DNA from 3 places in the Pantoea phytobeneficialis genome. Region 2 is predicted to be linked to each of the others. Evidence: predicted binding sites of a transcription regulator. Region 2 holds the regulator's gene; each other region holds the start of a gene.
The links. The regulator CRP, encoded in region 2, controls carbon source genes, mostly activating them, when cyclic AMP is high. The targets are predictions, from matches to a motif close to ATGTGANNNNNNTCACAT.
Positions count from the first base shown of each region.

Region 1: a site for CRP is predicted at 3,801-3,818, ahead of CTZ24_RS09465 (6-phosphofructokinase). Genes of this name have one in related genera too.
Region 3: a site for CRP is predicted at 5,289-5,306, ahead of CTZ24_RS03660 (iron-containing alcohol dehydrogenase). Genes of this name have one in related genera too.

Region 1 covers NZ_CP024636.1:2,026,542-2,034,484, forward strand. The annotation lists gene pqqF (pyrroloquinoline quinone biosynthesis protein PqqF) at 1-40, shown strand, start outside; gene CTZ24_RS09450 (YceI family protein) at 163-747, shown strand; gene CTZ24_RS09455 (hypothetical protein) at 788-1,627, opposite strand; gene dld (D-lactate dehydrogenase) at 1,819-3,516, opposite strand; gene CTZ24_RS09465 (6-phosphofructokinase) at 3,952-4,932, shown strand; gene CTZ24_RS09470 (PTS sugar transporter subunit IIB) at 4,943-5,257, shown strand; gene CTZ24_RS09475 (PTS sugar transporter subunit IIC) at 5,250-6,617, shown strand; gene CTZ24_RS09480 (class II fructose-bisphosphate aldolase) at 6,604-7,446, shown strand; gene CTZ24_RS09485 (hypothetical protein) at 7,509-7,778, shown strand; gene CTZ24_RS09490 (PTS sugar transporter subunit IIA) at 7,788-7,943, shown strand, end outside.
Region 2 covers NZ_CP024636.1:3,984,093-3,992,035, reverse strand. The annotation lists gene argD (bifunctional acetylornithine/succinyldiaminopimelate transaminase) at 26-1,246, shown strand; gene CTZ24_RS18610 (YccS/YhfK family putative transporter) at 1,248-3,323, opposite strand; gene crp (cAMP-activated global transcriptional regulator CRP) at 3,382-4,014, opposite strand; gene CTZ24_RS18600 (OsmC family protein) at 4,317-4,721, shown strand; gene CTZ24_RS18595 (phosphoribulokinase) at 4,769-5,638, opposite strand; gene CTZ24_RS18590 (YheU family protein) at 5,700-5,918, opposite strand; gene CTZ24_RS18585 (hydrolase) at 5,921-6,937, opposite strand; gene CTZ24_RS18580 (LysE family translocator) at 6,999-7,601, shown strand; gene tauA (taurine ABC transporter substrate-binding protein) at 7,770-7,943, shown strand, end outside.
Region 3 covers NZ_CP024636.1:826,476-834,418, forward strand. The annotation lists gene CTZ24_RS03640 (MFS transporter) at 1-691, opposite strand, end outside; gene CTZ24_RS03645 (MFS transporter) at 765-2,084, opposite strand; gene CTZ24_RS03650 (phosphoglycerate dehydrogenase) at 2,114-3,067, opposite strand; gene CTZ24_RS03655 (dihydrodipicolinate synthase family protein) at 3,128-4,012, opposite strand; gene CTZ24_RS03660 (iron-containing alcohol dehydrogenase) at 4,030-5,178, opposite strand; gene dtnK (D-threonate kinase) at 5,371-6,642, shown strand; gene CTZ24_RS03670 (D-threonate 4-phosphate dehydrogenase) at 6,635-7,615, shown strand; gene CTZ24_RS03675 (DeoR/GlpR family DNA-binding transcription regulator) at 7,622-7,943, shown strand, end outside.

The DNA of each region.
Region 1 (7,943 bases), 2.0 Mb from region 2:
AGTTCTGGTGGCGTTAAGTCAGACGCTGAATTGTCCCTAAAAGTAACTGTTTCGTATTGATATTGCTGAATTTTTTTGAAAAATTCAGCCAAAACTCTTCACTGTTCCTGCGCGGCATAATGCCCGACACTCAAGGCATATTCTGAGCAAAAAGGAACACCCGTGAAAAACGTTACTCGCTTCGCACTGCCGTTGCTGGCCGCCGCTACCCTGTACGCTCCGCTGTCACAGGCGGCTGCCATGCACTACGATCTCAACCCGGAACACACCTCGGTGATTGTCACCTGGACCCACTTCGGTTTCTCCCATCCCACCGCCGACATCCCGAACAGCAAAGGTACGCTGGTGTTTGATAAGGACCACCCGGAGCAGTCACGCGTTGACGTCACGCTGCCGATCACCCAGATCGATAGCCATGTCCCGGCGCTAACCAAAGAGTTTCTCGGCAAAGAGTATTTCGACACCGCGAAATATCCGTCAGCGGTGTTCCACAGCACCAAAGTGGTCGCGAAGGGCGATAATAAGTTTGATGTAGAAGGGAATCTGACCCTGAAAGGCATCACCAAACCGATTACTCTGCACGCCACTCTGAACCAGCAGGGTGAGCATCCGATGGTGAAGAAGCAGGCGATTGGTTTTGATGCCACCGGCACCATCAAGCGTTCTGACTTCAAGCTGGATAAATATGTTCCGGCGGTGAGCGACGATGTGACGCTCACCATTTCGACCGAAGCGTACGCGAAGTAATTAAGGTCCATAATGGCGCGATTTATCGCGCCATTATGGATTAAGCCATAAATCCAAACGGCGCAAGCTCAGGTAGCTCAACTTTGAGTTGATGCCATTGTTGGTCGCGACCCCGGATAAAGATTTTATTATCCCCTTCCATTTTAAGCAGTTCACCAGGATGTGATTTCTCATTGATAGATTTAGGTGCTTGATAGACCGGAGCATTCTTGTCGATCTCATGCCAGATGCCACGCAAATCCATAATCATGGTATAGAGCGGGTTGCTGGCATCGATCTGACCGGGAATCAGTCTGTTGGCTATTTCTGTCACCGTTTTCTGACTAAGATCCCCATGCAGCAGCAGAAACATGTCATAGCTAAAAAAGAAATCCCGTAACACGGCGACTCTGTCGGGAGAATAGATAGCTGAAGCCCCTTTGGTTGTGCAGATTACACACATTTCGTTATGTTGTATCTGAACACCATTCAGGGTTGAATTTCTCTCCGGATGATAAAAGAAATAATCCTTATTACCCATGTCAATCTTTAATTCGTCTGTTGTATCCAGTTGTGTTCGTATGCCGTTATTATGCTGGAAAATTAATTTTTCTTGAGTACGTTGAATCACCGAAGCGTCGGAACTCTGCAATAGCCAGTTATTCGGGAACCACATACGTCCGGGCGTAAAAGACCAATGGGGAAGTATGTTATTTGCTATCAGAGGAGGATTTGTGGCATCAACGGAATGAGCAACGGAGACAGCGCTGTTGGGCGAGTTAGCAATATCAGATATATTCTGGTAGAGAAGAGGATATATTTTTTCCGTTTCTTCCTTAGTGTAATCATGGCTTTCCGTGTAAGGCGTGCTTGACGTGAAATTTGCTGTAATTAAGTTCATTTAGCCCCCAGGTGGAATCAATAACCAATACTTGACTGTCCACTATGGTGCATTTCCATCACTATGTATTTATATTTATAATAATTTCAGGTTGCTGTGCCGATTTGATGTTTTCTTACTGAAATTAATCAGAATTAAATCATAATCTTTTTGCGTGGCGGCGCAGGATATTGCGCCGCCACGGGCATGAGTTACTCCGCCCAGAATTTCTTCTTACTGGTTTTGCCAATCCCCGGATTGCAACTGTTGGTCGGATCGAGTTGTTTCCAGTGCGCCACATGATCGCAGGATGCGTGATACAGATGTCCGACGTTATGTTCTGCCGGATACTTCGCCCCACGCTGCTCCAGTACGACTTTCACCGCCTCTTTAAACGCCTTCGCATCCACGCCCGCCTTCAGCACATAATCCTGATGATTAACGTAGCAGAAGAAATGCCCGCAGCAGGAATCGACCTGCACCTGCGCTGCCAGGTGATCTGGCAGCGTTAAACGCCAGGCATCATCATTACGACGCAACGCCACGTCGAACGCCACCAGACGCTCATTCGGGTTGTAGCCCAGCGCATCACAGTAGGAGATGGTGCAGCCGCCCACGCCAAAGCGCACCAGGAAGGCATCTGCTGCTTCGCGTGCATCGCAGTGGAAGAAATCACCGCTGTGGTTGGCAAAAAAATCTGCCAGTAACCCCTGCAATTCAGCGGTTTGCGCTGACTCCACCTTAATCATCAGATGATGTTCATACGCGCTGCGATAATCCATGATGCGTGGCGCGACAAAGCGCGGAGTGATCTGATTAAAGAATTGCAGCACCCGATCAACAAAATTGCGTGGCAAAAATTTCAGGTGGCTGACGCGCACATCCCACCTGGCTTTGCCGGCCATCAGGCGCGGTATCGCCTGCGGGCCGAGTTTGCGAATTGCCAGATACATATGTTTGGCGTAACGCACGGTGAGGTCAAAGGCGTTACGGTGGATATACTCCGCCTGCACCGGCAATTCACTCATCCGCGTCAGCAGATAGCGGCGCAGTTCCACCAGCACCAACTCATCGTTGGTGCCGATATAGAAGGTGTCGCTGCCAGCACTGGCTTCGAAGGTAGGAAGACGCACCGCAAACACCACCACTTTACCTGCGCTACCCGAACTGTCATGCAGATAACGCAGATCGCCATTAAAGCGCGCGGGGCTGTCGGCGCTGACGTCGCGCAGACGGTCAGCGTAGTCATCCGCCCAGATCTTTCCCTGCCAGTCGGGTTGGTCACCGGTTTGGTACTGCTGACGGGTGAGATTTTCCAGCATCGCTTCCGGCGTGTCACCCAGCGCAATGCCGAGATGGTTGACCATCTCCAGTCGACCATCATCATGAATGCGGGCAAATAACGATTTTTCGGTAAACGCCGGACCACGGCGAATCAGCGAGCCACCGGAGTTGTTGCAGATGCCGCCGACCACCGACGCACCAATACAGGACGAACCAATGACCGAGTGCGGCTCACGCCCCAGCGGTTGCAATGTTTGTTCCAGCTCCGTCAGGGTGGTGCCGGGGAAGGCAATCACCTGACGCGCCTCATCAATGACCTGCACGCCCTGTAACTGGCGGGTGCTGACAATCACCACCTCACGATCGTAATCGTTGCCGTCCGGCGTCGAGCCGCCGGTTACGCCGGTGTTTGATGCCTGCATCAGAATAATGGCGTCGTGCGCCACGCATACCTGAAGGGTTTGCCACAGTTGTAATAATGTCTGGGGGAGCACCACGGCCAGTGCCTCACCGCGCCCAACGCGAAATCCTTTGGTGTACCAGGCCTTATCATCAGAATGGGTTAACAGCTGTTTTTCACCTACCACGTCACTCAGTTGACGCAACATTTCCTGCGGGGATGTCATGTTTTCTCTTCTGTGTCATGTGTCTGCCGGGTTATTGGACAGGCGGATACGGCGCTATGTCAATCATTCATCGGCACTAAAGTTAAAATAACGCACTGAAGCATTATCCCTTTATCTCGCGCGGAAAAACCGCGGCGTACCAATAAAAATGCGCGGGTTATCACAAAATAGAGGCAAAGCAAAAAGACAAATAAATTGTTAAATCGGGCCAGACAGGCAGAGGTGTGAAAAATATATAACGTGATGAATTTTATAATAATTCCATCTCTTTGGAAAAATTTACCATGTGATTAACATCACAAAATTAGGTCTGTAAATATCTTTGTCAATGACCTCGACGGATAAATTCGTAGCAATAATGTGATCTCCATTGCAAATACAAATCCTCTTCACCGGAAGAATGGCTGTCAGAAGCGCAGCGTAAGGAGCAGGATAATGAGAATTGGCATGGTGATCAGCGGTGGTGATGTTACCGGCATAAATAACTTTATCTTTCAGATTTCTCGCTTAACCCAGGCGGATATGGTGTTATTTAACGGCGGCATTCCAGGGTTGCTGGAAAATAAACATCAAGAAATATCGCAGCGTGATCTTGTGGATTATGCCATCGCGGCGATCCCGGTGATGCAATCAGGACGGCCAACGAGAAAATTAATTCGACCGGAATATGAAGCCATAGCGAAACAACTTAAATCGCTACGCATTGACGTATTAATTATGGCCGGAGGCGATGGGTCGCTGCAATTCCTCCATATCCTGAGTGAATTTGGTGTCAATTGCTTTGGCGTTGGTATGACCATCGATAACGATGTATTCGGCAGCGATTATACTATTGGCTTTTCCACCGCCTGTGAACAGGTGCTGAAGGAAGTGGCGAAATTACGTAACACCGGGCGTGGATTGCCGGGGCGCGTATTTATGGTGGAGTTGCTGGGTGGTTATTGTGGCGAATTAACCCTGCAATCAGCGATTAAATCCAATGCGGATTTTGCCTTGATCCCCGAGTGCCAGATTCCGCCGCATGAGCTGGCGGAACGGGTCACGGCACGTCTGGCGCAGCAAAACAGCGTGATTATTCTGTGCTCTGAAGCCTATACCCGCGAATATTCGCCGGGGTTCCAGGGGGCGATCGATACCTTAATTAAACAACTTGAACCTTTGATTGGTGTGCGTATCCGTAAAACCATCATCGGTTACGGCCTGCGTAATGGCGAACCCACCTGTGAAGAAATTTATCAGGGCACCATTATGGCCAGCGAAGTGGCGCGTTGTATTCAGTCGGGAATGCGCAATAAAGCCGTCATTATTAATGGCAGCAATAAACCGATACCCATTGATTTAATAAGCATGAAAAAACGCCTGGTTGACACCGAAGGGCATCATTACAAACTCGCTAAACAACTGCATATTCTGTGAGGAGATAGCCATGCTGAAAATATTATGTGTGTGCGGATGTGGTCTGGGGTCCAGTTTCGCCATCGAAATGAGCGCCAAAGCGGTATTAAAAAAGTTAGAAATTGATGCAGATATCGATCACACCACCATTTCTGAAGCCAATGCGTTTAAATCCGACATGATTTTAACGCAGAAGGCATTTGCCGACGTATTAAATGCCGATGCCAGTCCGGAACAAATGAAACGCGTGATTATTCTCAACAAGCTGACCGATAAGGCGGAAATTGAGCAAAAGATCGTGGCGTTTATGAAAGAACACAACATGAAGGTTGCCAGCCATGAATAGTGTTATTAACTTCCTGGTCAAAGATCTGTTAGGGCAGGCATCGATTCTGATCGCCTTTATTGCCCTGGTGGGTCTGCTGCTGCAAAAAAAATCCGCAGGCAAGGTGGTGGAAGGCACCTTTAAAACCCTGCTCGGTTTCTTAATTATGATGGCGGGTATCAACATCATTGTCGGTACGCTGACCTTCCTGAATACCATCTTTACCCACGGCTTTGGCATGCAGGGTTATATCACCGATGTTGCTGCCATCGCCGGGTTAGCGAACCGCGAGCTGGGTTCAGAGGTGGCGTTGACACTGTTGGTGATCTTTATTGTCAACATCATCATTGCCCGTCTGACACCGTTCAAATACATCTTCCTCACCGGACAGGCGCTGCTGTGGATGGCGACTATCGGTGCGGTGATCGGCTACAAAGCGGGGCTGACAGGCTTACCTCTGATCCTTACCGGCGGCATTTTTGGTGGTGTGATGGCGGTGGTGATGCCGGCACTGGCACAACCGGTAGTTCGTCGCATCACCGACTCGGATGATGTTGCGCTCGGCCACTTCTGCACCATTGGCTACCTGGTGACGGCGGCAGTGGCGAAGGTGGTCGGCAAAGGCTCGCGCTCCACTGAAGACCTGAAGCTGCCGGATAACTTCAAATTCCTGCAAGACACCTATCTGTCGATGGCGGTGGTGATGGTGCCGATGTACCTGATCCCGGCGCTGGCGGCAGGCCCGGCGTTTATCGCTCAGTACAGCAGCGGTATGAACTACCTGATGTACGCCTTTATGCAATCGATTCAGTTCGTGTGCGGGGTGTTTGTGCTGTATAGCGGCGTGCGTCTGCTGCTGAATGAGTTGGTACCTGCCTTCCGGGGTATCGCGATGCGCATCGTACCGGATGCTAAACCGGCACTCGACTGCCCGGTGATGTTCCCCTATGCACCGAATGCGGTGATCGTGGGCTTCCTCGCCACCACCCTTGGGTCGGTCGTTGGCATGCTGGTGTTCCCGATGTTCGGTCTGGCGATGATTTTACCGGGCCTGCTGACCAACTTCTTTGCCGGAGGCACCGCTGGGGTGTTTGGTAACGCGCTTGGTGGTCGTCGCGGCGCGATGATCGGCGGCTTTGTCCACGGTCTGTTCATTACGCTGCTGCCGGCCATTTTGGTACCGATGCTGGAAAGCTACGGTTTCACCGGCGTGACCTTCAGTGATTCAGACGTTATCAGCACTGGCCTGGTACTCGGCCATGCCTTCCAGAATAACTGGCTGTTCGTCGCCCTGTTTATTGTCTTCATTACCCTGATCGCCTGGTTTGTTAACGGAAAATCCCCTAAGCCTCACGAGGAAAATATTCATGAAACTTTATAACTTTACCGATCTGTTACAGGTGGCCAAACAACGTGAATTTAAAGCGCTCGGTTCCTTTAATTTACACTGTCTGGAGATGTTACCGGCTTATTTTAAAGCGGCGGAAAAAACCAATAGTCCTTTAATGATTCAGATCTCTACCGGTACGGCGAAATATCTCGGTCATAAATTGTTGGTCGATGCGATTCGTTCGCTGGCGGAAAGCCGCAATGTACCGACCTGTTTGCATCTGGACCATTGCTCCGACCTGGATGCCATTCAAACGGCGTTGGATGCCGGTTTCAGTTCGGTGATGTATGACGGTTCACATCTGCCGATAGAAGAGAACATCTCCAACACGCGGAAAGTCATTGATATGGCACGCCCGCTGCATGTTTCGGTTGAAGCGGAACTGGGGGCGATCGGCGGTTCAGAAGATGGTAAGTCGGTGGAAATGAACGAAACTTCCTTCACCACCGTGGACGATGCGAAACGTTTCGTGGATGAAACCGGTGTCGATATGCTGGCGATCTCGATTGGTACGGTACATGGGTTATACACCGGCAAAGCACATATCCAGCATCAGCGGCTGGCGGATATTACCCAAGCAACGCACACGCCATTGGTACTGCACGGCGGCACTGGCGTCAGCGATGAAGATATGCGTCTGGCAGTGCGCAGCGGTATCGAAAAAGTGAACGTCGGCACAGAAATGAACGTGCAATGGGTGGCGCGCTGTAAACAGACGTTCGAAAAGGGCAAAGTAAACGACAGCGTGCGCAATTTCCTGGTACCGGCGAATGATGCCGTTACCGATGTGTTAGTCGAAAAAATTCAGTTATTCCGCTAAACCGCATCTTTCATGACGTATTAACCTGAGGTGCCCTGGCGCCATTCGGGGCAGGAGACGCTATGTTCGGATTCAGGAAAAAGGTCCCGGAAAATAACGGGCAGGATCAGCAGGAAATAGATCGTCAGGCTGAAAGTATCAGCGAGAAAATAAACGCGCTGGAGCAGCAGCTGGCAAATAATCCACGGGCGGGGGACACGCAAAAACAATTAATGCTGGAATATAATCGCGCATTAAGTTTATTTGCCAAAAGCCGCCGTTTTCGTCAGGAGATTGATCCGCTGTTCGTCAAAATCGATGAGCTGCGTAATACCATCCGCAAATCGATTTAAGGAGGCGGTATGAGCATCAAACAACTGTTGCAGGAAGCGAATGCGATTCAGGTGGGGATTACCAGCCGTGACTGGCGGGAAGTGATCAGCCTTGCCGCCCGGCCACTGGTGCAGGGCGGCTATGTCAACGCCTCCTATCCCGAAGCGGTGATTGCCAACACCCTG
Region 2 (7,943 bases):
AACAAATAATCCGATGAGGTAGGCAATGGCAGCAGAAAAGCTAGCGGTAACCCGGGAAACGTTCGATAACGTTATTTTGCCTGTTTATGCACCAGCGCAGTTTGTGCCGGTAAAAGGCAAGGGCAGCCGAGTCTGGGATCAACAGGGCAAAGAATATATCGATTTCTCTGGCGGCATCGCGGTGACTGCGCTGGGCCACTGCCATCCGGCGCTGGTGGAGACACTGAAAACCCAGGGGGAAACCCTGTGGCACACCAGCAATGTGTTCACCAATGAACCGGCGTTGCGTCTGGCGAGTAAACTGATTGCCGCGACCTTTGCTGATCGCGTGTTCTTTGGTAACTCCGGTGCCGAAGCTAACGAAGCCGCGTTTAAGCTGGCGCGCTACTACGCCTGCAAAAAACACAGTCCGTTCAAAAGCAAAATCATCGCCTTCCATAACGCTTTCCACGGGCGCACGCTGTTTACCGTATCAGTGGGTGGTCAGCCGAAATACTCCGACGGCTTTGGCCCGAAACCGGCTGATATCGTGCATGTTCCCTTCAACGATCTGGCGGCGGTAAAAGCGGTGATCGACGATCACACCTGCGCCATCGTGGTCGAACCGATTCAGGGCGAAGGCGGTGTGATGCCTGCCACTCCTGAGTTTATGCAGGGCCTGCGTGCCTTGTGTGATGAGCACAACGCGCTGCTGGTGTTGGACGAAGTGCAGAGCGGCATGGGCCGTAGCGGCAAGCTGTTCGCTTACGAACACTACGGCATCACCCCGGATATCATCACCACCGCGAAAGCGCTGGGCGGCGGCTTCCCGGTAAGCGCGATGCTGACCACCAATGAAATCGCCTCGGTGATGGCTCCCGGCGTGCATGGCACCACTTACGGCGGCAACCCGCTGGCCTGTGCGATTGCCGAAACGGCGCTCGACATCATCAACACCCCTGACGTGCTGGACGGTGTTGAATCACGCCGTCAGCAGTTTGTGGAAGCCTTGAAAGCGTTGGATAGCAAATTTGACCTGTTCACGGATATTCGTGGCAAAGGTCTGTTGATCGGTGCGGCATTGAAGCCGCAGCATGCCAGCAAGGCGCGTGACATTCTGCATGCCGCTGCCGCCGAAGGTCTGATGATCCTGACTGCTGGCAATGATGTGATCCGTTTTGTACCGTCACTGGTGATTGAACCGACCGATATCGAAGAGGGTATGGCGCGGTTCGCAGTGGCTATCGAGAAGGTGCTGGCGGCGTAACTCAGTTTTTCACCCGTAGTCCGGTCAGCCAGCGGCCATGATGTGGTCGCTGGCTCCATGCCAGAGAAGAGATGGTGTGCATCACGTTCAGGTGTTGCAGAATGCGCTTCACATGCTGCTCGACAATCGTTACCGCCCCCTCATTGATGTTTTCCGGTGCTTCCAGAATATTGCTGTCGTTACCGGGGCCATCATGCTCCAGCCGCTGCTGACAGCGTTGCAGCGCGATCTCACAGGATTGCAGATACCTTTCCGCCAACTTAGGCGTCAGCATGGTATGTTCGCGTGCCAGGATAGTCATGGCGTTGATGTGTTCGACAATAAACTGACTGTGCGTCACCCAGAGCCGCATATCTTTCAGGTACTGCGAATTGAAGCCCGGCTCGGTCATCGCCTGATTCAGCGAGTTAAACATGGCGTTATGCGCCTGGTTGACCTTGATGCGCTGATACGCCAGTTTCTCCGGTGACTGCTCCGGTCCGAGCAATAATTGCATCGCTTCCTGGTCGGCTTCCAGCGCATCGTGCGCATTCTTACGCAGTAAGCCGCTCTGCCACTGCGGCCACAGCCAAATCATGCCGCCAAAGGCAATCAGACATCCCATTAGCGTATCCATCATGCGTGGCAGCAGGAACTGCGCGCCATTCAGTGACAGCAACTGGAGCGAATACACCGCCGTCACCGTAAAGCCAATCATTGACCAGCCGTAATATTTACGTGTCACCAGATAGCTGGCGAGGGTGATCGCCAGCATAAACAACAGGGTGATGGATTCCGGTACGTCAAAGCGTAACGAGGCGGCAGCAATCAACAGCCCGGCAAAGGTGCCGAGCGCTCGGTGTTGAATTCTTACCCGAGTGGCGCTGTAGCCATTCTGGCTGACGAACATGGTGGTCATCAGAATCCAGTAAGGTTTGGGGATGTTGAAGAACAGCGCCAGCGCGCTACCAAACATCAGCATCACGGCAAAACGTGCAGCGGTGCGTAAGGCGGGGGATTTCAGCGACAGATAGCTGCGCAGCGCCGGAAAAAACGGCAGACGCCGTTGGCGATCGGCCATCAGATCACGGGTATACAGCGGTTTCTGGGTGCGCAGCACGCGCGCAATGCGGCTGAAGTGATACAGGCAGAAATTCCCCACCGGATTGTCCGGGTGCTGGCGGGCAATTTTTTCCAGCGCACCCAGCTGCTTATCCATTTGAAACCGTTCCGGCAGCTGGTGATACAAAATGGCATCGGCCAGCAAGCGCAGACGGGCGGAGATGGTCTTGGCATTCCAGCGAATCACCGCTTCAGCATGGCTCTGCTCCACCAGCTTTTGCACTTCTTCCGGCTGATGCAGGCTGACGGAGATATGTTCCTGCAAATCGAGTGCCACCTGAAAGGCACGCGTCAGGCGTTTATGGCTGTTATCGCGGCTGGCCGACAGCATATGCATTTGCTGGTAGCAGGTGGTGATCAGATCTACCGCTTTTTGCTGGCGTGCCAGCAACGGCGGCAGCGCTTTCTCCGGGTCGGTCAGCTGCGTCAACAGGGTATATTTGGCATCGCAATAATCCGCCAGCTCACGGTACAGCAGGCTCAGCGACTCGCGCATCGGCTGCTCTTTCCACAGCCAAAACCAGAACCAGTTGAACAACCCATACCACAAGGTCCCGCCGATATAGAGCAGCGGAGGCACCCAGATCGGCATACGTCCCACCAGGCTCAGGGTAAAGATGGAGGCAATCAGCGTGGCGGGTAACAAGCGGCCATGCAACGGGCTGATCTCACCCGTCACGCCCACTAATAGTGGCAGCACCAGCAGAATCAGCGGCAGGGGGACGTGATAATCCGTCAGCCACTGGATCAGAAAGCTGCCGGTCGCAAACAGGGAACCGCCAATAATCAGGCGTTTAAAAAAGCGTTTATGGGGCGTATCAAGACCGGCGATGTTGCAACAGGCGGGCACTAAGGAGAACAGCAAGCCTTTTTGCAGGTCGCCAAACAGCCAGCCGAGGGCCACGGGCAGGCACAGCACCAGCGTTTGCCGCAGGGCATAGTTCACTTCGGGATGATAGATGATTCGACGCCACATCAGCTCATCGCAGACAAAAACGGCGTGATGCTGCCATCACGCCGTGGGTGAGAAGAAATTAGCGGGTGCCGTAAACGACGATGGTTTTACCATGTGCGGAGATCAGGTTTTGATCTTCCAGCATTTTCAGAATACGGCCAACTGTCTCGCGTGAGCATCCGACGATCTGACCAATTTCCTGACGGGTGATTTTGATCTGCATCCCGTCCGGGTGGGTCATGGCATCGGGCTGTTTGGCCAGATTGAGCAGCGTCTGCGCAATGCGACCGGTCACATCAAGGAAGGCAAGGTTGCCCACTTTTTCTGATGTCACCTGTAGGCGACGCGCCATCTGCGCCGAAAGACGCATTAAAATATCCGGGTTTACCTGAATCAGCTGACGGAATTTTTTGTAGGAAATTTCAGCCACTTCGCAGGCAGTTTTGGCTCGTACCCAGGCACTACGTTCCTGACCTTCTTCAAACAGGCCAAGCTCGCCGATGAAATCCCCCTGATTGAGGTAGGAGAGAATCATCTCTTTGCCTTCTTCATCCTTGATCAGCACCGCAACGGCACCTTTCACGATGTAGTAGAGCGTTTCCGCTTTCTCACCCTGATGAATCAGGGTGCTTTTGGATGGATATTTGTGAATATGGCAATGGGACAGGAACCATTCGAGTGTAGGGTCTGTTTGCGGTTTGCCGAGAACCATTCGCTATTATCCTCTGTTGTAATCGTGCCCAAAACACAGGGGGCAGTTTTCCCTGTCAGGCGGTGAAATCGTAGAGCGCTTCCTGTTAAGGAAAATTATTCGGGTGGACTCTTAAGCCAGGCTTCTGATTCTTCCCGCCTTCGTCTATTGCGACGAAAATATTTTCAGCTCTGTTTGTAGCACAGCTTTTGCTAGCTGTCTTCTGTTGTCTCGCTTCAGCAAAAGGGCGATTAGTCTGGATTGCTGTTTCTCAGGTGAAAGCGTACTCTGGCGGCAAATCAGCCTATTCAGGAGAAAGAATAATGCAGGCACGGGTTAAATGGGTGGAAGGGCTTACCTTTCTCGGAGAATCCTCATCAGGTCACCAGATATTAATGGATGGCAATTCGGGCGACAAAGCACCGAGCCCGATGGAGATGGTGCTGATGGCGGCAGGCGGTTGCAGCGCGATTGACGTCGTGTCGATCCTGCAAAAAGGGCGCAATGATGTGAAGGATTGTGAGGTCAAACTGACCTCGGAACGTCGTGAAGAAGCGCCACGCATTTTCACACATATCAACCTGCATTTTATTGTTACCGGCAAAGCGCTGGGCGATAAAGCAGTGGCGCGGGCGGTTGATCTGTCGGCTGAAAAATATTGCTCGGTAGCGATTATGCTGGGCAAAGGGGTAGAAATCACCCACAGCTACGAGGTTATTGAACTCTAGCCCGGTCGTAACGGCGCGATAAATCGCGCCGTTACGGTTATGTTTGATTATTCGATGCGTTTGCCTTCAATCAGTCGCTGCACCAGCGGCGTCATAATCAGCTCCATCGCCAGACCCATTTTGCCGCCGGGCACCACCAGGGTGTTCATATGCGAGATAAAGGAATCCTGAATCATCGCCAGCAGATAGGGGAAGGCAATACCTTCCAGACCACGGAAATGGATCACCACAAAGCTTTCATCAAGTGATGGAATTTCACGCGCAGCAAACGGGTTAGACGTATCGACGGTGGGTACGCGCTGGAAGTTGATATGGGTGCGTGAGAACTGCGGGGTGATGAAGTTGATGTAATCTTCCATCGAACGCACCACCGAATCCATCACCGCTTCGCGTGAATGGCCGCGCTCGCTGGTGTCGCGAATCAGCTTTTGAATCCACTCAAGGTTGACGATCGGTACCACACCTACCAATAAGTCGACGTGTTCAGCCACGTTGTGCTGCTGCGTCACCACCCCGCCGTGCAAGCCTTCATAAAACAACACATCGGTGTTTTCCGGCAGCGGCTGCCACGGGGTGAAGGTACCCGGCACCTGATTCCACGGCACGGCCTCGTCATAGGTATGCAGATATTTGCGCGACTGACCAAGACCGGTTTTACCGTATTGCTTAAAGGTTTGCTCCAGCAGGCCAAAATCGTTGGCCTCCGGGCCGAAATAGCTGATATGACGGCCAAGGTCGCGCGCTTTGCGGATCGCCATGTCCATCTCAGGGCGCGTGTAGCGATGAAAACTGTCACCTTCGACCTCCGCCGCATGCAGGTTCAACTGCTGGAATATTTTGCGGAAGGCAAGGCTGGTGGTGGTGGTTCCGGCGCCGCTGGAACCGGTAACGGCAATGATCGGATGCCTGGCTGACATAACAAAGCTCCCTGTGAAGTCCGGCGATGAGCATTGTTAGCACGAAAAGCCGGGATGTGCATTAGCCGCGAAATTCACCGCGTGCCATGATATTGACGGTTTCGTGCAGTTCTGACCACACCAGTACTGCGTCACCGCGTTCCAGCTGGCGACGCACATCAGCGACTTTTTGCGCCAGACTGCGCTCCTGTTCACCGTAGTCGGTGCCTTCGCGTAATACAAAGGCTTCGATCAGGTTTTCCAGCGTTTCAGCTTCAAGTTGTTGCCACGGAATAATCACGATCATACATCCAGGTAAGTTGATAGCCACTGCGGCACGCGTTGTTCCAGCCACATTTGCGGTCGTAGCAGCGTACCGCCAACAAAGCCGACATGGCCGCCTTGCTGCGTCAGCTGATATTGAATCGAGGACGACAGTTGCTCCGGCTTCGGTATTACTGCGTCGGTCATAAAGGGATCGTCCTTAGCATGGATGATCAGCAGCGGTTTGCGTACCCCGGTCAGCAGCGGCATCGCGCTGGCACGATGATAATAATCGCCTGCGTCGACAAAACCGTGTGCTCTGGAGGTGACGGCATCGTCAAAGTCGCGCAGGCGGCGCAGGGCGCGCAGTTCGCGTAAATCGACCGGCAGGGTGCCAGGCCAGGCTTTCAACTTACGTTTAGCGTTCTTTTTCAGCTGCGTCAGCAGGTAGTGCTGATAAAAACGTGAGAAACCGTTCTCCAGCTTCTGGCTACAGGGTTCCAGCAGCAGGGGCGCAGAGATGGCGACTGCGGCATCCAGCGGCGCATCATGTCCCTCCAACCCGGTCAGACATGCCAGCATATTACCGCCCAGCGACACGCCGACGGCGGTGGTGGGGACATCGCCCCATTCCCGCTTTAACCAGCGCAGAAAGTAGCTGGCATCTTCGGTTTCGCCGGAATGGTAAATCCGGTGCAGGCGGTTCGGTTCACCGCTACACCCGCGAAAATGCATCACCACTGCCAGCCAACCGCGTGCCTGACATGCCTGCATCAACCCATGCGCATAGGGGCTGTGAAAGCTGCCCTCTAAACCATGAAACAGCACCATGCGTGGTTTGTGCGCGGCCTGAATAGGGTCTTCACTCCACGCAAGATCGACAAAATCGCCGTCCGGTAAATCGAGGCGTTGCCAGTGTGGGCGCAGAGTCACGCGCCGCCTGAGCAGACGCGGCAGCAGAGTTTGCAGATGCGGATTGCGAAAACCGCTGAGAGGAATGAAGTCCTCTTCGGGCGGGGAGTCAAAATTACTGTGGTAAACGCTTGTCTGATGCATATCTCGCTGATAGTTTCGATGGGTTTTTTGGCTTTCCTGGGTGAGGAGCACCCGAATCAACATGGAACTGAGTCTGTTTTTGTCAATGCTGGGCTTTCTCTGGGTCGCTGCGATCACGCCAGGGCCTAATAATATGTTACTTACCGCCTCCGCTGCCAACTTTGGCTTTCTGCGTTCTTTCCCGTTGTTAATCGGCATCATGATCGGTATGCAGGCGATGCTGCTGATGGTGGCCTTTGGCGTGGGTGGCCTTATCCTACTCTATCCTGCCTTACATCTGGTTCTGAAAATCGCCGGTAGCCTTTATCTGCTGTGGCTGGCATGGAAAATCGCCACGGCGGAGTATGAGCAACTGGATACGGATTCGGCCCCGCCGGTTCCAACGCCGTTCTGGCAGGGCGGGTTACTGCAACTGATTAATCCAAAGGCGTGGCTGATGGCGTTGGGGGCCGTAGCCAGCTTTAGCCTGGCGGGGGCCGCTTACCTGCACTCGGTGGTAGCAATTAGCGTCGGTATGGCGTTGGTGAATGTGGTTTCCGGGGTGATCTGGATGGGCTTCGGCTCACTGATTGGTCGTTTGCTGCGAAGCCCGCGTGCGTGGAAAATCTTTAACCTGGCGATGGGAATCCTGACCGCCGCCTGTGTGCTGTTGATTTGGCACTAAGTCAATCCGAGGCGCGTCTGACGCGCCTTTTTTGTATTTGCGTATTCTGCATAGTCTTGCCCGATGATTGCCTAAGAACCGATTTTCATTAGGGATAATTTTTAATTCCTTTATGAAACCATTACTGCTGGCGACACTGCACCCAACATAAAAATATTGGGGTGTACGATGATGGCAGTGAAGAAAACCATAACCACATTGGCAGCAGCGCTGGCGTTGCTGACCTTCCAGGTCGAGGCGGTTAACGTCACGGTGGCGTACCAGACTTCGGCGGAACCGGCCAAAGTGGCGCAGGCCGACAACACCTTCGCCAAACAGAGCGGCGCGACCGTTGACTGGCGT
Region 3 (7,943 bases), 1.2 Mb from region 2:
ACTGACGTACGCTCATCGGTTCGCCGTTTTGCGGGTCCTGATTGGCCTCAATAAACGCCACTTCTTCTGCGGAGACGGCCTTGTGTTCGCGCGGATCGCGATACCACAGATACCATGCCAGCGCCCAGACCACCGCCACCAGGCCGGAGATGACAAAGGTCATACGCCAGCCAACCAGCGCAATCAAAAACGAGATGATTGGAATCGCCAGGGTGCCGCCAATTTTGCTGCCGTTGTTAAAGGTGGCGGCGGCGAAGCTGCGTTCCTGGCGCGGGAACCAGCGTGTCACGGTCGAGGAACTGGCGGGATAGCTGGGGGCTTCGACCGCACCGAGGACAAAACGGAAACCCACCAGCGCAGCGATGCTGCTGGCGAGGCCGCAGGCCGCGGTAGCCAGTCCCCAGCCGAGGCTACTGAGGGCGAAAGTGATGCGTGGGCCGAGTTTATCCACCAGCCAACCGCCTGGTAACTGGAACAGGACATAACTCCAGAAGAAGGCGGAGAGCAGCAACCCGCTGTCGGTGGGCGAGAAGTGTAACTCCTGGCTCATAAACGGGATGGCGACGCTCATTGCGGCGCGGTCGATGTAGTTGATGGCGATGCCGACAGACAGCACCGTCAGAATGATGAAACGAAATTTCCCTTTTCTTGCCGAAACAGCAGCAGATGCTCCATTGGAATTCAGCGACATCATCGCCTCCAATTGTTTTTTATAGTGAGTTGTAGGGAACGCCGCATCAGGACGATGCGGCGGGTCAGGGCGCTTACGCGCCGCTGGTCAGGGTTTGTGAATGATGAACCTGTTCCTCATCCACGATAGGTTCTACTTTGCCCATCAGGAACAGGTAATTAAGGATGCCAATCACCACCAGTACGGCAGAGAACACCAGCGCCCAGGTGAAATGGCCGGTGGCACCCACGATAGCGCCGGTAATGATCGGGCCAACCGCCCCGCCCATATTGGAAACGGTATTCTGCAATCCGGCGACAATTGACACGCTGTTTTTCGGTGCCACGTCACCCGGCAACGCCCACACCTGGGAAGCCGCTACGGTCGTACCCGATTTGGCGATGCACAGCAGCAGCACTGTCATAAATACCGAGTCAGTGAAGGGTGCAAAACCGATGCACAGCGCCATCACCAGGCCAATGGTCAGGAACAGTTTACGCGTCGCGGTCAGCGACAGGACTTTGTTGTGCACCATCCGGTCGGATGCCCAACCAGCCAGCACTTCAATCACCATGCCGCAAATCAACGGCAGTGCTGCCACCATCCCCATTTTCAGGAAGTCCATGCCTTTATCTTTCACCAGGTAGGTCGGCAGCCAGGTGATAAAGAAATAGGAGGTGTAGTTGATGGTGAAGAAGCCAATGCACATTGCCCAGATATTGCGATAGCGCAGCAGCTTGTACCACTTCATCGGCAGCACGCTTTTATCACCGTGCTTGTTAGCCTGGCCATCACGGATCAGGTGCACTTCATCGCGGCTGATCGACTTATGATCTTCCGGGTTCTCGGCATAGATAAAGTACCAGGCAATTACCCAGAACAGACCGACCGCACCGATGGCGAGGAAGGTGATGCGCCAGTCAAACATGGCGATCATCCATACAATCAGCGGCATGGCGATAGCACCACCAAATTTGGAGGCGCTGTCAAACAAGCCAGAGACGGTGGCGCGTTCGCGGTCCGGGAACCAGCGGGCTGCGATCCCGGCGTTGCTCGGGTAGGCCGCCGCTTCACCGACACCCAGCGCCAGACGCAGCGCCAGTAGCGATTTAAAGCCCGTTGCCAGGCCCATTGCCATAGTGGCGATTGACCACCAGCCAACGGCAATCCCCAGCCCTTTTTTCTGACCGAAACGGTCAGCAAACCAGCCAGCCGGAATTTGCAGTAGTGCGTACGACCAGAAAAACGCGGCCATGATTACGCCCATCATCTCTGGATTGATTTCCAGTTCTTTGATCAGATGCGGGGCAGCAGCAGAGAGTACAGTACGGTCAATATAGTTAATGGCGACAGCCAGCCACATCAGGCCAGCTATCCACCAGCGAATACGGGTCGAGCGTGAGGGTGTATTCATAATAATCACTCGATTCAGGGGGGCGGCCCTCAGGCCAGCCCGTTCATCACGTTAACCGGGCGTTCGCCCTGTTTAATGCACTGCACAATTTGCGTCACGCAACGTTCGCCAATGGCGCTGATTGCCCCGTCGGTGTAGCCCGCAATATGTGAGGTCGGAATAAAGTTGCTCAGGGTGAACAGCGGATGTCCGGCCAGAGGTTCCTGCTCAAAGACATCCGCAGCCGCTCCGGCGATCACGTTGTCCTGCAACGCCTGGAACAGATCCTGTTCATTCACCACGCCACCGCGCGATACATTGATCAGGAACGCGCTTTTCTTCATCCGTTTGATACGAGCTGCATCAAACAGGTTGCGCGTTTCATTGGTCAGCGGGGTATGCAGGGTGATGAAGTCACTCGCTTCGGTCAGTTGATCCATGCTGACGAATTCGATGCCATGTTCCGCAGCGAATTTCTCATCCGGGTAGAAATCGAAGGCGATCACGCGCATGTTGAAGCCTTTGGCGCGCAGTGCGACCTGCTTACCAATGTTGCCCAGCCCAACGATGCCAAGCGTTTTGCCGTAAACGTCGGTGGCAAAAATACGCGGCCAGTTGCCGGCACGGGTTTCCACCGCCGCTTGGGTGACCTGACGGGCGCTGTTGAGGATCAAAGCAAAAGCGAAGTCAGCCACGGCATGCTTGTTGGCATCCGGCACGTTGGTCACGTAAATACCGCGTGCGCGGGTGGCTTCCAGATTGATGTTGTCGACGCCAACGCCGTGCTTACAGACAATCTTCAGCTGTGGCGCTTTGCTCAATAGTTCTTCATTGACGTCGGTAAAGGCGACAATCATCGCCACGGTGTCGGGCAGATGCGGCTCCAGCGCGCTGAGCGGGGCATCGGCGGGCAGGGTGATCAGTTCAAAACCCTGCTGTTGCAACGTGGTGATTGGCGTTGCGTCATATTTAGCGAATGATGGTGAGGTACAGATGACTTTCATAACGCTTCCCGGTGTAAAAAGTGGAACAGGCAAGGGCAGCACACGCTGCCCTGACGGCCATTACTGCAAATACTGGTTCACGATCTGACGGATCTTCTGCTCTTCTTCGGCAGTGAAACGCACCGCATAGCGGCTGTCACCGACGTTATAACCGAGCAGAGAAACCGCCTTTTTCACCGCTGCCGGTGAGAAGCCGACGCTGTACAGGTCGGTGCGTAAGCCGGTGACGTTTTCCTGTGCCAGGCGCGAACCTTCGATATCGCCGGCGTGGAAGCGTGCCCAGATGGCGTTGATCTCTTTCGGTGCCACGTTGGCAAGGCCGGAGATGCAGGCTGAGCAGCCATCAACAAAACCCTGATGAATCAGCGAGTCCGGGCCATTCAGCACGTCAAAATTATCGATACCTTTGGCGGCTTGCAGGAAACCGCTCAGGCTTTCGTAGCTGCCCGCGCTGTCCTTGATACCGATGATGTTGGGATGTGACGCCAGCGTGCGCACGGTTTCCGGTTGCAAGGTATTGCCGGTACGCGCCGGGATGTTGTAGAGGAACAGCGGCACGTTCAGCGCATCCGCCACCGTCTGATAGTGGTAAATCAACTCATTCTGCTTCAACGGCACGAAGTACGGGGTGATCACCGATACCGCATCAACACCCAGTTTCTCAATCTGCTTACCGAGACGGATGGTTTCACGGGTGGAGATCTCGCCAATATGTGCCACTACGGGCGCGCTGCCGTTCACTTCATCCACGCAGGTTTCAGTGACCGCCAGTTTCTCCTGCTCATTCAGCACGAAGAATTCACCGTTGGTGCCGCCGCAGAAAATACCGTTACCGGCGCTCAGTTGACGCTTCACCTGCTCACGTTGTGTGGCAGGGTTAAAGGCACCGTCGCGGTCGAAGGTGGTGACAATGGCGGTCAGTACGCCCTGAATTTTGTTGCTCATGATTTCCTCGATAGTCCTTAGTGATTCAATGCCGGAAACAGCGTCAGGTAGACGTTTCGCACGTCATCGGCGCTCACTTTCATCGGTACATTCTTCATCAGGCGTTGCACGTCGAGCGCGGCTTCCACCAGATAGGGCAGGTGATCCGGGCCGATACCCAGCTCTTCCAGGCTGGCAGGCAGTTTCAGGCGCTGTACCAGCGCGGCGAAGTACTCAACCAGCGCGTGCGATTTCGCTTCTTCATCCAGAGTCTGGTCGGCATCAGGCAGCAGGTCATAAGCCTGAGCAAATTTACTCACTGCTGCCGGGCGTACGAAACGCATACAGGGTGCCAACAGGATGGCGTTCGCCACGCCGTGCGGAATGTGATATTTGCCGCCCAGCGGATAAGACATCGCGTGCACCAGATGCGTACCGGCGTGGGCAATCGATGCGCCGCCGTAATATGACGCCCACAGCATATTCAGACGCGCTTCAAGATTACCCGGCTCGGCAACGGCGGTTTCCAGGCTGGCAAACAGCTTTTTCATGCCAATCATCGCGTAGTTATCACTCACCGGGTTGGCGACCGTGGCGGTGAAGCACTCAATCAGGTGGCACAGTGCATCAATGCCGGTAGAAGAGGCGATGTGTGGCGGCATGCTGGTGGTCAGCTCCGGCACCAGCGCGACATAGTCCGGCAGCATCACCGGGGTAATAATGCCGACTTTGGTTTCTTTCTCCGGGATCGCCAGGATGGCGTTCGGCGTGGCTTCTGAACCGGTGCCTGCTGTGGTCGGGATCAGCAGCGAAGTGGTGCGGGTTAGCGGTTTTTCCCCGGCCAGCAGGGCCTCAAGGGTAGGCGCGCCTTTCACGCACAGAATAGAGAGCAGTTTGGCAACGTCCAGTACGCTACCGCCGCCTACACCAATCACCAGATCGACATCGGTCGTCGGCAGGGCAGCAACAATCGCCGCCACATCATGCTGGCTGGGTTCTGGCGGCACGCTGTTGACCACACTGAGGCTGGCAATGTGCTGCTTCAGTTGGGCAATCAACGTCTGGACTGCCGGGATGCCCTCTATATTCTTATCAGTGACCAGCAGCGCTTTCTGCCGACCTTTCAGCAGGTAGCTGAGGTCATTGAGTGCCTGATAGCCGCTAATCACGGTGCTGTTGATATTCATTTCGTACCCTTTTCCCGATGTTATCGCGCTGATTGATTGGTTTTGCTCATCAGTCTGCGATATCTGTCACTAACTGTGCCTGAATTTATAGGGCATATTGATTTCAATTAATTTGATCTTGCTCACATATAATCAATCATGATTGAATATAATCAATATCAACACGGCAAGCTGCCCGTTACAGGAGAGAGGATGCGTTCACAACCTTGGAAAACGCCGGTTCTGGTGATTGCCGATGATTTTACCGGCGCTAACGATGCCGGAAGCGGTCTGGCCCGGGCAGGGGCGCGCGTGCATGTGCTGTTTAATAGCGATACGCCGCATGATGCCAATGCCGCCGATGTACTGGTGATTAGCACCGACAGCCGGGCAGTAAGTGCCACCGAGGCCGCGCAACGCACTGAACGCGCGGTACAGCAGCATCAGGCGATTGCGCGGGATGGCTGGTTGTTTAAGAAGATGGATTCCACGTTACGTGGCAACCCCGGTGCGGAAATTGCCGCAGCGATGGCGGCCAGTGGCAAAGCGCTGGCACTGGTCGTGCCTGCGGTACCAAAGCTGGGGCGCACCACGCGAGGGGGCGAGGTGTGGATCAATCAGCAGCGCCTGACTGACACCGAATTTGCCAGCGACCCGAAAACGCCCGTTACCAGCAGCAATGTGCTGATGCGCTTGCAGATGCAGAGCGATTTGCCAGGTGAAGTGATCAATATCGACACGCTACGCAGCGGCAAGCTGGCGCAGGTGCTGGCAGGGAAGCAGGGGCTGGTGGTGATTGATATTGAGCAGGACGCCGATTTACGCGTTTTGATGCAGGCGGCAGCTGTGCTGTCAACGCGTCCGCTGTTGGCCGGGGCATCTGGTCTGGGTGACGCGCTGGGTGAGTATCTGGCAGGCCGAGAGGCGCGGCCGGTGCTGGCGGTGGTGGGTTCGATGAGCGCCATTGCCCAACAGCAGATTGATCGTCTCAATAGCCAGCGGGCGATTCGCATTATCGATATTGATATCCGTCAGTTGTTTGCCCAGCCAGCATGGCCGCAGGCCAGCAACTGGCAGCAGGCGATGGAGCAGGCATTGCGCATGGGTGAACACTGCGTGGTGCGCACCACCCAACATGCCGCACAGCGTCATGAGATTGACAGGCTGTGCCAGCAGCAACAGGTTTCCCGCCAGCAACTGGGCGAGCGTATCTGCCAGTTTTTGGCCCAACTGACCGAAGCAGTGTGCCGCAACGTCCAGCCTGCCGGGCTGTATCTCTCCGGTGGGGATGTGGCGATTGCCGTGGCACAGGCGTTGGGGGCCAGCGGTTTTCAAATTCAGGGTCTGGTGGCGGGCTGTGTGCCGCACGGGGTTCTGCTTAATAGTGATTTACACCTGCCGGTGATGACCAAAGCGGGTGGCTTTGGCGACGAAAACACCCTGGTAGAAGCCATTCGTTTTATTGAGGAGATGTCGAGTGAATAAAATTATTGCGGTGACCATGGGCGATCCGGCGGGCATCAGCCCGGAGATCATCATTAAAGCGCTGGCGGAAGGCGAGCTGGCCGGTGTTCCGGCGGTGGTGGTGGGCTGTGCCGCAACGCTGCGTCGGGTGATGGGATTGAACATTACGCCGCAGGCTGAGCTGCGCGTGCTGGACCAGGTAAAAGACGCGCATTTTGCGCCGGGTATCATCAACGTGATTGACGAGCCGCTGGCGAACCCGGAAGCGCTGCAACCCGGTGTGGTGCAGAAAGAAGCGGGCGATCTGGCATGGCGCTGCGTGAAACGTGCCACCGAACTGGCTCTGGCTGGGGAAGTGCAGGCGATTGCGACTGCGCCGCTGAACAAAGAAGCCCTGCATTCGGCGGGTCATATCTATCCCGGCCACACCGAACTGCTGGCGCAACTGACCAACACCAAAGATTACGCGATGGTACTGTACACCGATCATCTGAAGGTGATTCACGTCACGACGCATATCGCGCTGCGTAAATTCCTCGACACCCTCAATCGTCCGCGTATTGAGACGGTGATCGGCATGGCAGATACTTTCCTGCGCCGTGTCGGATTCGACAAACCGCGTATTGCGGTTGCCGGGGTTAACCCGCATGCCGGTGAGAATGGTTTGTTTGGTGATGAAGAGATCACTACCGTGGCACCGGCCATCAAAGCGATGAAGGAAAAAGGCATCGATGTTTATGGCCCGTGCCCACCGGATACGGTGTTCCTGCAATGCCAGCAAGGCCAGTATGATATGGTGGTGGCGATGTACCACGATCAGGGGCATATCCCGCTGAAATTGCTTGGTTTTTATGATGGCGTCAATATTACAGCCGGTTTGCCGTTTATCCGTACTTCTGCGGACCACGGCACCGCCTTTGATATCGCCTGGACAGGTAAGGCGAACTCTGCGAGCATGGCGATCTCCATCAAACTCGCGATGCAACTTGCATAGGGAAATATGAAGGGACAAAGTCGCCTCGACCAGATTATGGACTATCTGAAAAGCCATAATCTGGTTACTGTTGAACAGCTGGTGAGCGCTATTTCTGCCTCACCGGCCACTATTCGCCGCGATCTGATCAAGCTGGATAAAGAAGGCGTGATTAGCCGTAGTCACGGCGGCGTTACCCTTAATCGCTTTATCCCCGCCCAGCCAACCACTCTGGAAAAGATGCAGCGTAACCTGGCGGAAAAACAGGCGATCGCTCATTTTGCTGCCGGTTTTGTACAGTCCGGAGATGCGGTGGTACTGGATGCTGGCACCACCATGCTGGAGCTGG